Regions from separate parts of the Pseudocitrobacter sp. 73 genome, predicted to be linked through region 2. Evidence: predicted binding sites of a transcription regulator. Region 2 holds the regulator's gene; the other holds the start of a gene.

Region 1 (4,531 bases), on a different contig from region 2:
AAATGGATGTACGCCATCGAAGCGGCGCTGTCGCTGACACTGCTCTACCCTATCGCACGATGGAGCGAAAAACGTTTTCGCCTTGAGCAGCGTCTGATGGCGGGCTTGCTGATCATGACGGTTTCCATGTTGCCGATTGGTCTGGCTACCTCGCTACAACAGTTATTCACGTTAATTTGTACATTCTATATCGGTTCGATTATCGCGGAGCCAGCACGTGAAACCCTGAGCGCACATCTGGCAAATGCCCGCGCGCGCGGCAGCTATATGGGCTTTAGCCGTCTGGGCCTGGCCTTTGGCGGCGCCCTCGGCTACACCGGTGGCGGCTGGCTATTCGACAGCGGGAAAGCGCTGAACCAGCCGGAACTGCCGTGGGCGATGCTGGGGCTTATCGGCATCATCACGTTTGTTGCATTATGGTGGCAGTTCAGCCCTAAACGCGCCGCCTCCGGCATGCTTGAACCCCGCCATTAACCCTTTTATTCTGCATCATTGATGGTCTGCAAATTACGCAGTCCATCAGTAAAATCTCATCCTAAGAAAGAAGATATGGCACTTTCAGTATTTTCCGCTGTCATAATCACGACTGAAAGCGCAAGCTGCCTGCGGACAGGATTACAGCACAGCATCATATTGAGGAACTTCATGAAGAAATTTTTTGTCATTGCCGCACTGATCGTTGGCGGCCTGGTGGCGGGTTGTAATCAACTGACGCAATACACAGTGAGTGAACAGGAAATTAATCAGGCGCTGCAAAAGCACAATAATTTCTCGAAAGATATAGGCCTGCCCGGCGTGGCCGACGCGCACATCGTGCTGAATAATCTCACCAGCGCCATAGGCCGTGAAGAGCCGAATAAAGTCACCCTCACCGGTGACGCTAAACTCGATTTAAACTCGCTGTTTGGCAGCCAGAAAGCGACCATTGACCTGAAACTGAAAGCGTTACCGGTCTTCAACAAAGAGAAAGGTGCGATATTCCTGCAAGAGATGGAAGTGGTCGATGCCAAAGTGACGCCGGAAAAAATGCAATCGGTGGTGCAAACTTTGGTGCCTTATCTGAACCAGTCGCTGCGTAATTACTTTAATCAGCAACCGGCTTACGTGCTGAAAGAAGATGCCAGCAAAGGCGAAGCACTGGCCAAAAAATATGCGAAAGGCATTGAGGTAAAACCAGGACAAATTATTATCCCGTTCACGGATTAACATCGTAAATAAGACGCCCGGCGGATATTTTCGCCGGGCGTCTTTTTTTACAGAAAGGAGTGCAAAGGAAAACGTTTACGTTTATCCTTAGTGCCCGGCAAAAAACAGCCCTAATGACTGATTTCCCACCAGGCCGGAGCACACCCATGACCGCATTACCGCAAGTTTTGAAAATTCGCCGCCCAGACGACTGGCATATCCATCTGCGTGATGGCGAGATGCTGAAAACCGTCGTGCCTTATACCAGCGAGCTCTATGGTCGTGCGATCATCATGCCAAATCTGGTACCGCCTATCACCACCGTGGAAGCGGCAATCAGCTACCGCCAGCGCATTCTGGATGCCGTTCCGGCAGGTCACGATTTTACTCCGCTGATGACCTGTTATCTCACCGACTCCCTCGATCCAAATGAAGTGGAACGCGGTTTTCAGGAAGGCGTATTTACGGCAGCTAAGCTGTATCCGGCAAATGCGACAACCAACTCCAGCCACGGCGTCACCAGTATCGATGCAATAATGCCGGTGCTGGAAAGAATGGAAAAACTCGGAATGCCGCTGCTGGTTCATGGTGAAGTCACTCATGCCGACATCGATATTTTCGACCGCGAAGCACGCTTTATCGAAACGGTTATGGAGCCATTGCGCCAGCGACTGCCGGGGCTGAAAGTGGTGTTTGAACACATCACCACCAAAGATGCCGCCGATTATGTCCGCGAGGGTAATGAACTGCTGGCTGCGACAATCACCCCGCAGCATCTGATGTTCAACCGCAACCACATGCTGGTTGGCGGCGTGCGCCCACATCTTTACTGCCTGCCGATCCTCAAACGTAATATCCACCAGCAGGCGCTGCGCGAACTGGTCGCCAGCGGCTTCGAGCGCGCATTCCTCGGGACTGACTCCGCGCCGCATGCGCGTCATCGCAAAGAAGCCAGCTGCGGCTGCGCGGGCTGCTTTAATGCGCCCACCGCGCTGGGCAGCTATGCCACCGTCTTTGAAGAGATGAACGCATTACAGCACTTCGAAGCCTTCACCTCGCTGAATGGCCCGCGCTTCTATGGCCTGCCGGTGAATGAGTCTACCGTTGAGCTGGTACGAGAAGAGAGCCAGGTGGTTGAGAGTATTGCCCTTTCTGACGATACCCTGATCCCCTTCCTCGCCGGTGAAACCGTACGCTGGACGGTAAAAAAATAAATCGCACGCTCCCTGTTGTAAGTTTTTCGCTTTAACTGTATAAATATACAGTACACATACAGGGGGCAACCATGCGCATTGAAGTGACTATTGCTAAATCCACAACCCTCCCCGCTGGGGCGCTTGACGCACTGGCGGGTGAACTCTCCCGACGAATTAACGATCAGTTTCCAGATAGCGGCGGCACCGTTTCGGTACGCTACGCATCGGCAAATAACCTTTCGGTTATCGGTGGCATTAAAGAAGATAAAGACCGGATCAGCGAAATTCTCCAGGAGACCTGGGAAAGCGCGGATGACTGGTTCATACCCTAAATAATTCGAGTTGCAGGAAGGCGGCAAGTGAGAGAATCCCCAGGAGCTTACTCAAGTAAGTGACTGGGGTGAACGAACGCAGCCAACGCATCTGCAACTTGAAGTATGACGGGTATAACCGACTAATTTGCTCCCTCATTGTGTTCTTTGCCGGGTCGCCCCGGCTTTTTTATTTCTCGCCGCCCACTTCTTTTTGGCCCTATTCTGATTCCATTAATAAAACCTCAGCCATAATGGTGATTTATTGCGCAACAAAACGCGTACTTTAGGAATTTGTGTTGCATTTTATTTAAAATCTCGAATATTAAGTAAGTTGTTGGTATACTGAAAAAGCTTCGAAAAAAACCTGCATTGAACCTCGAGAGTTGTTGCCTTTTAACAAAGATATAAGGGGTTATGATGGAAAAGAATAATGAAGTCATCCAGACCCATCCCCTCGTTGGATGGGACATCAGCACCGTTGATAGCTACGATGCGCTGATGCTGCGCCTGCACTACCAAGACCCCAATGAATCGAGCAAGAAAGAAGCTGAAATAGGTCAAACGCTTTGGTTGACTACCGATGTCGCTCGTCAATTTATTTCTATATTAGAGGCGGGCATCGCCAAAATTGAATCCGGCGATTACCAGGCGAATGAGTATCGCAGGCATTAGTGCTGATACGAATAATTATCAAACAGGCACCTTCGGGTGCCTTCTTTATTTTCAGGCTTGTATCAGGCTGGCTTGTTAATTACCCTGCTATACACGTCATCATCCTGCATGCTGATGTGGCTTAACAAAAAACAATTCCAGGAAGCGCTATGCAATATGACCTGATCATTGTCGGCAGTGGCTCCGTCGGGGCGGCTGCCGGATACTACGCCCGTAAAGCGGGCCTTAATGTCCTGATGACCGACGCCCACATGCCGCCTCATACCGAAGGCAGCCACCACGGCGATACACGACTGATTCGCCACGCGTATGGTGAAGGCGAAAAATATGTTCCTCTGGTGCTGCGCGCGCAGCAGCTGTGGGATGAACTGGCCGCCGCCAGCGGTGAAGATTTGTTTGAACGTAGCGGCGTGGTCAATCTTGGGCCCGCGGATTCCACCTTTCTTGCCACCGTAGCGCAGAGTGCGGAAAAATTTGGCCTTGATGTAGAACGACTGGATGCCGCAGGCGTAATGGCCCGCTGGCCTGAAATTCAGGTGCCCGAAGACTATCAGGCCATCTTTGAGCCCGCGTCTGGCGTGCTGAAAAGCGAGCTGGCGGTAAAAACATTGATCGCGCTGGCAAAGGAAGCAGGTTGCGCACAACTCTTCAACAGCCCAGTCACCGCGATTGAACATCACGCTGACGGGGTCGCGATAGAAACGTCAGAAGGCCGCTTTGAAGGGAAGAAACTGTTGCTCAGCGCTGGTACCTGGGCTAAACAACTCTACCCGCAATTACCAATACAACCGGTTCGCAAAGTGTTTGCCTGGTTCCAGGCCGATGGGCGTTACAGCCGCAAAAATAACTTCCCGGCGTTTACGGGGGAGTTGCCGAATGGCGATCAGTTCTACGGTTTCCCGGCGGTTGAGAATGAACTTAAAATCGGCAAGCATAATGGCGGTCAGCTTATCAATACGCCACAAGGGCGCAAACCGTTCGGTACCGTCGCCACCGATGGCTCTGAGGCTTTCAGCTTCCTGCGTAATATTCTGCCCGGTATTGGCGGCTGTTTGCACGGTGCCGCCTGCACCTACGACAACACCGCGGATGAAGATTTCATTATCGATACGCTACCCGGTCAGCCAAATACTTTACTGATTGGCGGATTGAGCGGTCATGGGT
Region 2 (4,531 bases):
CCGATTGAGAAGCCCACGCCAATCAGCACCAGCATTAATGTGATAAAGGCAGGTGTCGCATGCGTGATGGTGTGCAAAACCGGAGAAATATAGGTATAGAGCGTGAACATCGCCCCGGCGCCCAGTACAGTCGTGAGTAACGCAGACAGTACCTGTGGACGTACCAGCACCGACAGTTCACGTTTCACGTCCGGTTTCTCGCCCGCCCCGCCCTTCGGCAGCGACAACCACAGGCCGATAATGGCAATGACGCCAAGCCCAGCCGTCGCCAGGAACGACATGCGCCAGCCGATGGTCTCCCCAAGCCACGTAGCCGCCGGAACGCCGCCGATATTGGCGATGGTCAACCCCATAAACATGGTCGCTACCGCGCTGGCTTGCTTATGTTTTGGCACCACGCTTGCGGCAACAACAGATCCCAGACCAAAGAACGCGCCATGGTTGAGGCTGGTTATAATGCGCGACAGCATCAGTGTGGTGTAATCCGGGGCGATGGCAGAAAGGACATTACCCAGGGTAAAAATCGCCATCAGGAAAATTAAGGCGTTGCGGCGTGCGCGATGTGAGAGCAGCAGCGTCATCAGCGGCGCGCCAACCATGACACCTACGGCGTAGGCGCTGATCAACATACCTGCGGCAGGAATCGAGACATCAACCCCTTTGGCAATAACGGGTAATAGCCCCATCGGCGAAAATTCGGTGGTGCCGATCCCGAATGCGCCTACGGCTAACGCCAGTAAGGGATAATTCACTTTCATGCTTTGACTCCGATTTGCCGCTAACGCAGGGCGGCGTGACAACAGAATGCAAAAGCATGACATCAATCACAAAAAAACAGAAGTGAACAAATCAGCAAAATATTTTTGCTGAAATGATAACAATCGCAGAGAGGGAGAGCCGTCTCTCCCTTTAGGATGGGTTAATGCAGGACGGCGGTCAGCGCGGCAGCAACGATCAGCGCCAGCGTAATAACCGTAGTGGTAATTGACATCTTCAGTTCAGTACTCATCAATTTTTCTCCTTATTATCCCCACACCAAAAGTGAGCTATGTCATTTTTGCACACTTATTCGCAAAAATCTTCCCGGATTTCACGCAATAACCGATTTTGCGCTTCCACTTTTGTCAAAGATAAGACAAAATTCGACGCTTATTAAAAAGTGTATCGGCCATTGACCCCCTCCTGTCGTCCTGTGTCGTTTTCCCGGCGAACCGCAATTCATAACATTGCGCCAGGGTGAGTGAAGGCAAACGTTTTCGTATTGAATCGATCAGGGGCAGGCCCGGGTCTGGAGTGAGATGGAATGGCAACTATTAAAGATGTAGCGAAGCGCGCAAACGTTTCCACTACAACTGTATCACATGTGATTAACAAGACGCGTTTTGTCGCCGAAGAGACGCGTGAAGCGGTGTGGGCGGCAATCAAAGAATTGCACTACTCTCCCAGCGCCGTGGCCCGCAGCCTGAAGGTCAATCACACCAAATCCATTGGTTTGTTGGCGACCAGCAGTGAAGCTGCCTACTTTGCAGAAATTATTGAAGCTGTTGAGAAAAACTGCTTCCAGAAAGGCTATACCCTGATCCTCGGCAACGCGTGGAACAATCTTGAGAAACAGCGCGCATACCTCTCCATGATGGCGCAGAAACGCGTCGATGGTCTGCTGGTAATGTGTTCCGAATATCCGGAACCACTGCTGCAGATGCTGGAAGAGTACCGTCATATTCCGATGGTGGTTATGGACTGGGGTGAAGCGAAAGCCGACTTTACCGATTCGGTTATCGATAACGCCTTCGAAGGCGGCTATATGGCCGGCCGTTATCTGGTGGAGCGTGGGCATCGCGAAATTGGCGTTATCCCAGGCCCACTTGAGCGCAATACGGGTGCGGGTCGTCTGGCTGGCTTTATGAAAGCCATGGAAGAGATGATGATTAAGGTGCCGGAAAACTGGATTGTTCAGGGTGATTTTGAACCGGAATCCGGTTATCGTGCAATGCAGCAAATTCTGTCCCAGAATCCGCGCCCTACCGCTATCTTCTGCGGTGGCGATGTCATGGCAATGGGCGCATTATGCGCCGCAGACGAAATGGGGCTGCGCGTGCCGCAGGATATCTCGCTGATTGGTTACGACAACGTGCGCAACTCGCGTTTCTTTACGCCAGCACTGACCACCATCCACCAGCCGAAGGATTCCCTCGGGGAAACCGCCTTCAACATGCTGATGGACCGAATTGTCAGTAAACGCGAAGAGTCGCAGTCCATCGAGGTGCACCCACGCCTGATTGAACGCCGCTCCGTGGCCGACGGCCCGTTCCGCGACTATCGTCGTTAAGCCTCTTTGCGAACGCTCGCTGCGGGCGTTCGCAACCATTCACTGTTCAACGTTTCACTGTCCCCCAAATAGGCTAATAACCAGCTTAGCGCCGGTGAACTGTCGTTTTGCTGCCAGGTCAGACAACAGGCCGCATCGGGAAACGGGTTTTCCAGTTCCAGAGCAACCCATTCGCCTTTATCTACCTTCGGTCGCGCAAAATGCTCTGGCACCATGCCAACGCATAACCCTGCGGATAAGCAGGTTTCTGACGATTCCCAGTCAGGCACCACGACCCTTTTCTGATTATCCAGCAACCATGTGGTACGTTTAGGTAACGAACGTGACGTATCTTCACGCACCAGCGACGGCCAGTTGCGCAACACATCATCACTGAGTGGCCCTGTCATTTGCGCCAGTGGATGGGAACGGGCTACCACGCACTGCCAGCTCAGCATGCCCATATCCCGAAACGCATAGCGACCACCAACCGGTATCGCGCGCGTCGCGCCAATCGCTAACTCAACTCGCCCATCCGCCAGCGCATCCCACACGCCATTAAATACTTCCTGATACACCAGCAGCTCTACATCACTGAAGTGGCGATAAAAATCGACAATCATTTGTCGGGTGCGCTCTGGTTTTACGATATTGTCTACCGCAATCGCCAGCTGTCCTCGCCAGCCATTGGCTATCTGTTGACACTGCTGACGGGTGATCTGCATTTTTTTGATAACAGAGCGTCCCTCCTTCAAAAACCATGCCCCTGCCGGGGTTAATTCCACATCCCGATGACGGCGTTCGAAGAGCGGAACAGCCAGCCACTCCTCAAGTTGACGCACCGTATAGCTGATAGCAGAAGGCACACGATGCAGCTCATTTGCCGCGCCGCTAAAGCTTCCGTTACGCGCAACCGCATCCACAACTTCCAGTGAATATTCAGACCACATATTCTGCCTACAAAATTTTTGAAACCAAGACGCAAATATTAGCGTTTCACAAGCCAGATTTCACTCTCTACACTCTCAGCCTCCTCATCTGTACAAAAAAGGCGTTTTTATGCAACCTGGGAAAGGATTTTTAGTCTGGCTGGCCGGCCTGAGCGTATTGGGCTTTTTGGCCACCGATATGTATCTTCCGGCCTTTGCCGCGATTCAACGCGATCTGCAAACACCGGCGGCCGCCGTGAGCGCGAGCCTGAGTTTGTTCCTCGCCGGGTTCGCCGTGGCACAGCTGCTGTGGGGCCCACTCTCAGATCGCTATGGACGCAAGCCAGTTCTGCTGATTGGCCTGACGATTTTTGCCCTTGCTTGTCTGGGAATGTTGTGGGTACGTGATGCCACCACCCTGCTTATTCTGCGATTCGTGCAGGCTGTCGGCGTATGTGCCGCCGCGGTAACCTGGCAGGCGATGGTGACCGATTATTATCCGGCACAGCGAACTAACCGTATTTTCGCGACCATTATGCCGCTGGTCGGGCTTTCTCCTGCGCTGGCACCGCTGCTGGGAAGCTGGATCCTGCACCACTTCGAGTGGCAGGCTATCTTTGCAACGCTCTTTGCCATCACGCTGATTTTGATGATCCCCGCGTTGCGCCTGAAACCCGCTCACAAAAAGGTCGCGGTCAGTGGCGATAAGCTGACATTTATGAAGCTGTTACACAGTCGCGATTATCGCGGTAACGTCCTGGTGTATGCGGCCTGCTCGGCAAGCTTCTTCGCCTGGTTGACGGGCTCGCCGTTTATTCTGAATGCGATGGGATATAGCCCGACCGTGATTGGATTGAGCTATGTTCCACAAACCATTGCGTTTCTCGTCGGTGGTTATGGCTGTCGCGCGGCACTGCAAAAGTGGGATGGTGCAAAACTGCTGCCATGGCTGCTGTTGATTTACGCTGTCAGCGTATTTGCCACCTGGGGCGTCGGCCTCACCGCGCATGTCTCGCTCACCGCGCTGCTGATTCCATTCTGCGTGATGGCAATGGCTAACGGCGCGATTTACCCGATTGTGGTAGCACGCGCGCTGCGACCGTTCCCTCAGGCAACAGGCCGTGCGGCAGCATTACAGAATACGCTGCAATTAGGTCTTTGCTTCCTGGCAAGCCTGGTGGTTTCTTCACTGATTGCCGCCCCGCTGCTGGCCACCACCAGCGTGATGGTCGCCACCGTCGTTCTCGCCGGTATAGGCTACAAGATGCAGGCTGGCGCAGAGGAAAATTCAGCT

Evidence for each region. The regulator PurR, encoded in region 2, represses purine synthesis genes. The targets are predictions, from matches to a motif close to CANGCAAACGTTTGCNTG.
Region 1: the regulator PurR is predicted to act here: its motif matches at 1,271-1,288, upstream of pyrC (dihydroorotase).

Annotation. Positions count from the first base shown of each region.
Region 1 is NZ_VTZO01000026.1:16,453-20,983, reverse strand. Features, by position in the region: gene mdtH (multidrug efflux MFS transporter MdtH) at 1-474, shown strand, start outside; gene F0Q32_RS21675 (lipoprotein) at 646-1,206, shown strand; gene pyrC (dihydroorotase) at 1,353-2,399, shown strand; gene dinI (DNA damage-inducible protein I) at 2,471-2,713, shown strand; gene bssS (biofilm formation regulator BssS) at 3,113-3,367, shown strand; gene solA (N-methyl-L-tryptophan oxidase) at 3,517-4,531, shown strand, end outside.
Region 2 is NZ_VTZO01000008.1:173,283-177,813, forward strand. Features, by position in the region: gene F0Q32_RS08065 (MFS transporter) at 1-758, opposite strand, end outside; gene F0Q32_RS08070 (YnhF family membrane protein) at 920-1,009, opposite strand; gene purR (HTH-type transcriptional repressor PurR) at 1,304-2,329, shown strand; gene punR (DNA-binding transcriptional activator PunR) at 2,326-3,258, opposite strand; gene punC (purine nucleoside transporter PunC) at 3,368-4,531, shown strand, end outside.